One region of the Glutamicibacter sp. V16R2B1 genome, then DNA from elsewhere that is predicted to be linked to it. Evidence: predicted binding sites of a transcription regulator. Region 1 holds the regulator's gene; the other holds the start of a gene.
The links. The regulator HrcA, encoded in region 1, represses chaperone genes, less so after heat shock. The targets are predictions, from matches to a motif close to TTNGCACTCGNNNNNNNCGAGTGCNAA.

Region 1 (4,067 bases):
CGATGAACGGGATCAGGCTCAGCAGGTTCAGCAGGATGGCCAGGACCGTGAGCGGGAAGGTGAAGTTGAACGCTTCCTTGGATTCCTGCGCGGTGAACGGACCGCGGTCACGGTACACCGCGTAGATGATGGCCGAGGGGATGCACCCCAGGATGCTGCCGAAGTGAGCGAGCATCGCCCATTGCCGATCCTCGGTGGGGCTCAGTGGCAAAGCGGTCACCTGCGAACCCTCAAAGCGTGAGTTCTCCGGTGAAGACTCAGTCTGGCGAGATGGCACTGTCGAATTTCCTTGCAATGTCTGAAGTGTGGTTACTGCCTCGAGTCTAGCCACCGGGACCGCATCGGAAGCTCGACTCGCGGAACTAACCCTGCGATTCACCGATTGTTAGGAAACCGTAATCTTCGGTCGTGAGGAAATCGATCAGGTGCTCGACCTTGCCCAGCAGTTCGGGCTGCAGCTGCGAATAGTATTCGACCTTCGACAGGATCCGCTGCCAGCCCAATCCGATGTCGGCGGCGTTGTGGTGCGGCCAGCCGAAGCTGCGCAGCACCCCGGTTTTCCAGTCGGTGCCCTTGGGGATCACCGGCCACGCGGTGATGCCCAGCACCTCGGGCTTCACCGCCTGCCAGATGTCCACGTAGGGGTGGCCCAGGATTAGCACGTTGCCCCGCGCGCCGGGCGTGGCCATCGCCTGCTGCACGATGCGTTCCTCCTTCGTCCCGGAAATCAGGTGGTCGACCAGGATCCCCAGGCGGCGCTGCGGGGAGGGGTCGAAGTCCCGAATGGCCGCGGCCAGATCGTCCACGCCGTGCAGCGGTTCAACCACGATGCCCTCGACGCGCAGGTCATGGCCCCACACCTTCTCCACCAGCTCGGCGTCGTGCTTGCCCTCCACCCAGATGCGGCTGGCCCGGGCGGTGCGCGCCTTCTGCCCGGTCACCGCGCGGGACCCGGAGGAGGAACGCAGGGTGCTTCCGGCCTGTGCCTGGGCGCGCGGTTCGACCAGCTCCACCGGCTCTCCCTCCAGCAGGAAGCCGAAGCCGCTCTGGAAGGACTTGGTGCGCCCATGGCGGTCCTCCAGGACAATGACCCGCATGCCCCCGGACTTCTCGGTGCGCACCAGCTCACCAACCCAACCGGAGGCCACATCCTCCAGTAGAAGCCCGCGCTCCACCGGAACCTGACGCAGTTTCTTGGGAGCGGGGGTGCCCAGATCCATGGCGCCCCACGGGTAGTTGCTCACTGAATGCAGCCCTTTCGCTGTGACCGAATACGAACCAGATTCCAATGCTAGCAAGCGCTGAACGTACTAGACTTGGCACTTGAGGACGTAGAGTGCTAAATGCCGTGAGGCATGGAAGGTGGTGTGACAGTGAGCGAATTGCGGCGCCTGGATGTGCTGCGAGCCATCGTGGAGGATTATGTCCAATCCCGCGAACCGGTGGGCTCCAAGACCCTGCTGGACCGGCACGACCTGGGGGTCTCGGCGGCCACCATCCGCAACGACATGGCCGCGCTGGAGGACGAAGGACTCATCGTCGCCCCGCACACCTCTTCCGGGCGGGTGCCCACAGAAAAGGGCTACCGCCGGTTCGTCGACGAGATCGGTGAGATCAAGCCGCTCTCGCGCGCCGAACGCGAGGCGATCAACCGGATCATGGACACCTCCCAGGATCTGGAGGAGATGCTGCACAGCACCGTGCGGCTGCTGGCGAAGCTGACCAACCAAGTCGCGATGATCCAGGTGCCGCAGTACGACACGGCCGCGCTGCGGCACATCGAACTGGTGGGGCTCAGCCAGCACCAGTTCCTGCTGGTGCTCATTGCCTCCAACGGCAGCGTGGACCAGCGGGTGCTGAGCACCGCCGCGCCGTTCACCGACGAGTCGCTGGCCGGGCTGAAGAACACGCTGCTGGAGGCGCTGGCCGGGTACCAGCTTTCCGAGCTGTCCGTGCTGCTCTCCACCCACAGCGTGGAAATCCCGGGCCAGGACCAGGACCTGCTGGGAGAAATCCTTGCGGCCCTGCGCGAAATGGCGCATTCGGCCACCGAACAGCGTATCGTGATGGCGGGAACCGCGAACCTGGCCCGTGCCGGGGGAGACTTCCCGCTGAGCATCACCCCGGTGCTTGAGGCGCTGGAGGAGCAGGTGGTGCTGTTGAAGCTGTTTTCCGAACTGGAAGCCGATTCGCGCGGCCTGTCGGTGAGCATCGGCACCGAAACCCATATCGGGGAGCTGTCCGAGGCGGCGGTGGTGGCCACCAGCTACGGCAGCGATGCCCGCAACAAGCTCGGGGTGCTGGGCCCGACCCGGATGAACTACCCCTCCTCGATGGCCTCGGTGCGCGCCGTGGCACGCTACCTGTCCCGAATCCTGGCGAACTGAGACTCGCCGGCACAGACTTTGACCAACGGTTAGGAAAGGACACGCGAGAAACGTGAGCTCGCATTACGAGACGCTGGGTGTCGCGAAGGACGCCACGCAACAACAGATCAAGAGCGCCTACCGCAAGATGGCCCGCAAACTGCACCCGGATGTGAATCCCGGGCAGGACGCTGCGGAGCAGTTCAAGCTGGTCACCCGCGCCTACGAGGTCCTTTCGGATGAGACCAAGCGCGCCAACTACGACGCCACCGGGGATGAGAACGGCAACGGCCACCAGGGCTTCGGCGGGGCCGGCGGCTTCGGCGGGTTCGGGGACATCTTCGAGCAGTTCTTCGGCGGCGGCGGACAGGGCCAGGGCCCGATCCCGCGCACCCAGCGTGGACGCGACGCACTGATCACCGTGACCATCGACCTGGAGGACGCGGTCAAGGGCACCGTGTACCCGCTGGAGATGGAAACCGCGGTCACCTGCAAGACCTGCCACGGTGAGGGCACCCGCGAGGGCACCAGCCCGGTCACCTGCTCCATCTGCCACGGCGCCGGCCAGGTGCAGCGCCCGGTGCGCTCGTTCCTGGGCCAGATGATGACCGTGGAAACCTGCGCCGCCTGCCGCGGCCACGGCACCACCATCCCGGACCCCTGCCTGGAGTGCAACGGGGACGGGCGGGTGCGCGAACGGGTCTCCAAGCAGCTGAACATCCCCGCCGGGGTGGCCAGCGGCACCCGCATCCAGCTTCGCGACCAGGGCGAGGCCGGGCCGGGCGGGGGGCCGAACGGCGACCTGTTCGTGGAAGTCGAGGTGCGCCGCCACAAGATCTTCGAACGGGCGAACAACGACCTGCACGCCAAGATGAGCATCCCGATGACCGCCGCCGCCCTGGGCTGCGAGCTGAAGCTGGAGACCTTCGACGGCGAACAGTCGATCCAGGTGGAGCCCGGGGCCCAGGAGGGGCACACCGTGACCCTGCCGGGGTTGGGCGTGCCGCGGCTGCGCGGGGGCAAACGCGGGGACATCATCGTGCACCTGAGCGTGGAAACCCCCACGAAGCTGGACGCCGCCCAGCGCGACCTGCTCGAGCAGCTGGCCAAGCTGCGCGGGGAGGAAATGGCGGCCGGACAGGTGGAGCACGCCGGGGGCATGTTCGCCCGGCTGCGCGACAAGTTGGGCCAGCGTTAGGCCATGAGCAACCACAGCTTCGTCATCGACCGGCAGCAGGCCGCCCAGGTCGCCGCCGGTGACCGGCTCTCCATCCAGGGCTCCGAGGCGCACCACGCGCTGAACGTGAAGCGGGTCAAGCCCGGTGAGCACCTGGACCTGCTCGATGGCCACGGCCGCCGGCTGGTGGTCGAGGTGCAGGACGGGGACAGGCAGGCGCTGCACGTCACCGTCCTGGAGGTCGTGGACGAAGCCCCGCCGGGCCACCCGGTCACCCTGATCCAGGCGCTGGCCAAGGGGGACCGGGACCTGCAGGCGGTGGAGGCCAGCGTGGAGCTGGGCGTCAGCGCGGTGCGTCCCTGGCAGGCCGAACGCTCCATCGTGCGCTGGAACGCCGCCAAGGCGCAGAAGGCGCTGGAGAAGTGGCGCTCCCAGGTGCGCAGCGCCCAGAAGCAGTCCCGGCGCAGCTATGAGCCGGTGCTGCACCCGATGCTCACCACGCGGCAGCTGGCCGAGGAGGTCTC
Region 2 (4,067 bases), on a different contig from region 1:
GTTTTCCGATGCCGACCTTGAGGTGCTGGCCAGGCCACCGGCCGCCTACCAGCGCTACACTGCGGCGATCGCCGAGGAATATTCGCACCTGCCGCAGAAGGACTTTGCCGCCGGACGCTCCCAGATCCTGCAGGCGTTGTTGGACAAGGAACAGATCTTCGCCACCCCCTTGGGCCTGCAGCGCTGGGAAGCGTCCGCCCGGGCGAACCTCAGCCAGGAAATCGAACAGCTCTCGCGCTGGAGCTAAAACACTGCCCGCCGGCCCCAGCCGCGGCAAGGCACCGCAGCGTGCCAGCTGCGGCGGCGGTTAACGGCGAAACCCGCCCCACCGGTTGCGGTGGAGCGGGTTTCGCGCAGTGTTGGGTTGAACGCGAGAGGCTAGAAGCCGCCCATGCCGCCCATGCCTGCCATCTCGTCGGCACCCGGGGCAGCGGCACCGGCCGGAGCCGGCTTGTCTGCCACGACGGCCTCGGTGGTCAGGAACAGGCCGGCGATCGATGCAGCGTTCTGCAGGGCCGAACGGGTCACCTTCACCGGATCGTTCACGCCGGCCTCCAGCAGGTCGGTGTACTCGCCGGTGGCGGCGTTCAGGCCGTGGCCTGCGGACAGGCCCTTGACCTTGTCGGCCACAACGCCCGGCTCCATGCCAGCGTTGGCGGCGATCTGCTTCAGCGGGGCCTCGATGGCAACGCGCACGATGTTCGCACCGGTGGCCTCGTCACCTTCCAGGGTCAGCTTCTCGAAGGCAGCGGCACCGGCCTGGATCAGGGCCACGCCACCGCCGGCGACGATGCCCTCTTCCACGGCAGCCTTGGCGTTGCGCACGGCGTCCTCGATGCGGTGCTTGCGCTCCTTGAGCTCCACCTCGGTGGCGGCGCCGGCCTTCAGCACGGCGACACCGCCGGAGAGCTTGGCGTGGCGCTCCTGCAGCTTCTCGCGGTCGTAGTCCGAGTCGGTGTTCTTGATCTCGGCAGCGATCTGGTTCTTGCGACCCTCGATGGCGTCGGCTTCGCCGCCGCCTTCAACGATGGTGGTCTCGTCCTTGGTGATGACGACCTTGCGGGCGGTACCCAGCACCTCCAGGCCGACGTTGTCCAGGGACAGGCCAACTTCCTCGGAAACGACCTGGCCACCGGTGAGGATGGCAATGTCGGTGAGCATGGCCTTGCGGCGGTCACCGAAGCCCGGGGCCTTGACGGCGACGGACTTGAACAGGCCACGGATCTTGTTCAGGATCAGGGTGGCCAGGGCTTCGCCCTCGACGTCTTCGGCGATGATCAGCAGCGACTTGTTGGACTGCATGACCTTCTCCAGCAGACCGACCATTTCCTTGACGTTGGAGATCTTGGAGTTGACGATCAGGATGTAGGGGTCTTCCAGGACGGTTTCCTGGCGCTCTGCGTCGGTGACGAAGTAGGCCGAGATGTAGCCCTTGTCAAAGCGCATGCCCTCTGCCAGTTCAAGCTCCAGGCCGAAGGTGTTCGATTCCTCGACGGTGATGACACCCTGCTCGCCGACCTTGTCCAGCGCCTCGGCGATCAGACCGCCGATTTCGTTGTCGCCAGCGGAGATCGAAGCGGTGGCCGCGATCTGCTCCTTGGACTCGACCTTCTTCGCTGCGGTGAACAGCTCGGAGGTGACTGCCTCAACAGCCTTGTCGATGCCGCGGCGCAGCGCGATCGGGTCGGCGCCGGCGGCGACGTTGCGCAGGCCTTCCTTCACCAGGGCCTGGGCGAGCACGGTGGCGGTGGTGGTACCGTCACCGGCGACGTCGTCAGTCTTCTTGGCGACTTCCTTGACCAGCTCGGCGCCGATCTTCTCGTACGGGTCCTCAAGCTCAATTTCCTTGGCAATCGAGACACCGTCGTTGGTGATGGTGGGAGCGCCCCACTTCTTTTCCAGAACAACGTTGCGACCGCGCGGGCCCAGGGTGACCTTCACGGCATCGGCCAGAGTGTTCAGGCCGCGCTCGAGGCCGCGGCGTGCTTCCTCGTCAAATGCAATCATCTTGGCCATAGTGGCTGGTGGTCCTTTCGGGACTAGCTTGCGAAAATGCAACCGCCAGACAGCGCCCGCGACGGACGAGGGTTCCGCGGGCGGCATCGGACCGCGACGCGTACTGACTCTCGCTATCTGAGGTGTTTCTTGCTCCGGCGCCTCGAATCCGCCGCCGCGAAGGGTGAAGGTCAGCTCCACCCGCCTGCGTTAGCAGTCGAAGCACTAGAGTGCTAATACAAATATTGGCACTCCAGCCCCTCGAGTGCAAGCTAGTCGGCTGTGAGCGTAGGTGCGTCTTACTCGCTGGGCAGCGGGTCATCAGCCCCCAGCACCACGGTGACCGGGTTGGGGATGTTCTGCGTCTGGTAGACGGCCTCGATCTGCAACACCTCGGCCGCCTTTTCGGCGGTCATCCGATACTGCTCGGTCGTGTAGTAGACCGCGGACTCGGTTTCATCGCGCACCCAGTTGTCCGTGAAGGATCCGGTGAAGCCCTCATCGAGCAGCAGCTGCTGGGCCTGACCGGCAATTCCGGCGACCCCCGCGCCGTTGTAGATCCCCACGCGCACCTGGTACAGCACCAGATCCTCGTCAATGGTGCTGGAGGCCGTGGGCGACTCACTCGGGCTGGGGCTCTGCGAGCTCGCCTCGGCGCTGGCCGAGGCGGTGGGGCTGGGCGTGGGGGTGGACCCCATCAGCTGGTTTTGCCCATTGGGGCCGAAGAAGAAGTAGGAGACGGCGCCGACCAGCAGCACCAGCACAGCGGCAATGGCCACCCAACGGAACTTTCCACCCTTGTCCTTGGAGGCGGCAGCCTGTGCCCAGCCATTGGCATGGTGCGACCCAACGCGGGTGTTGAACTCCGGTACGCGATCGAATTCGTCACGTGGGTAGTTGGTCATTCTCGTCCTTGTTCGATGTCTTGCCGGTCTCCGGGCACGCCTGGCTCAGTAACTGGTCAGTACTTGGCGTTGCCGGTGCGGACACGACGCTTGGTAGTTCGTAGTCTACGCAGCCGCTTGACCAGCATCGGATCGTAGGCCAGCGCCGCATCCGTTTCAATAAGCTGATTCAGCAGCTGGTAGTAGTTCGCCGGCGAGATGGAGAACTGCTTGGTGATGGCCTGTTCCTTGGCCCCGGCATACTTCCACCACAGCCGCTCCATGCTCAGGATCTGCTGCGAGCGCTCATCGAGCTCGCTATCTGGATTCATCACGAAATCCACCAAGATGCCTTCATCCGCCATGCTCATCCACCTCGATCCAAACCGTTGGAAACCACTGGGGAACACTCTTCCATCTGGGTATTCCCGGCGCTACGCCATAGACAATTCTAGCCGTTTTCCTCCGCCGGTTCCCGGTGACGCTTCGCACGACGGGCCGCGGCAGGGAAGAATGGTGCCATGAGCTTCGACCAACCGGCCCTGTTCGCCGCATCCGCCGAGCCCGCCGCGGCGAGCTTCACGCCCGAAGATTTCCCGTTCTTCCACGGCGCGGCGGCGATGGCCGAGACCGGGGTCATCGATCCGAGCTGGGTGCCAACGCTGCTGCCGCTGGACCACACGCTGCGCACCCTGGCCCGCCGGCTCTCGGAACGCTCGCTGACCGGTGAACAGATTCTGCCCGAACCCCGGCTGATGTTGCGTGCCCTGCAGCTGCCCGTTCAGCGGGTGAAGGTGCTGATCCTGGGCCAGGATCCCTACCCGACACCGTCCCACCCGGTGGGGCTGAGCTTTTCCACCGACCGGCAGGTTCGCCCGTTGCCGCGCAGCCTGAAGAACATTTACCGGGAACTGGAAGATGACCTGGGCGTGGCGCCAGCGGTCCACGGGGATCTGAGCGCCTGGCAGGAGCAGGGGGTGATGTTGCTGAACCAGACGCTGTCGGTGGGTGCCGGGCAGGCCGGATCACACCAGAAACTCGGGTGGGATGCGGTGACCAACGCGGTGATCACCACTCTGAACCGCCGCACCCCGGCGGTGGTCGCGATCCTGTGGGGTGCGCACGCCCAAAAACTGGCTCCGGCGATGCCGACGATGGTTCAATTGCGCAGCGCCCACCCCTCGCCGC

Region 2: groL (chaperonin GroEL) is a predicted target of HrcA. The motif match lies at 2,206-2,232, and genes of this name have one in related genera.

Annotation. Positions count from the first base shown of each region.
Region 1 covers NZ_VATX01000005.1:207,819-211,885, reverse strand. The annotation lists gene FDN03_RS03285 (DUF4870 domain-containing protein) at 1-220, opposite strand, end outside; gene FDN03_RS03280 (DUF3097 domain-containing protein) at 363-1,220, opposite strand; gene hrcA (heat-inducible transcriptional repressor HrcA) at 1,374-2,387, shown strand; gene dnaJ (molecular chaperone DnaJ) at 2,440-3,564, shown strand; gene FDN03_RS03265 (16S rRNA (uracil(1498)-N(3))-methyltransferase) at 3,568-4,067, shown strand, end outside.
Region 2 covers NZ_VATX01000008.1:47,010-51,076, forward strand. The annotation lists gene FDN03_RS05380 (DUF4031 domain-containing protein) at 1-247, shown strand, start outside; gene groL (chaperonin GroEL) at 379-2,016, opposite strand; gene FDN03_RS05390 (LytR C-terminal domain-containing protein) at 2,295-2,900, opposite strand; gene FDN03_RS05395 (DUF3263 domain-containing protein) at 2,957-3,244, opposite strand; gene FDN03_RS05400 (uracil-DNA glycosylase) at 3,401-4,067, shown strand, end outside.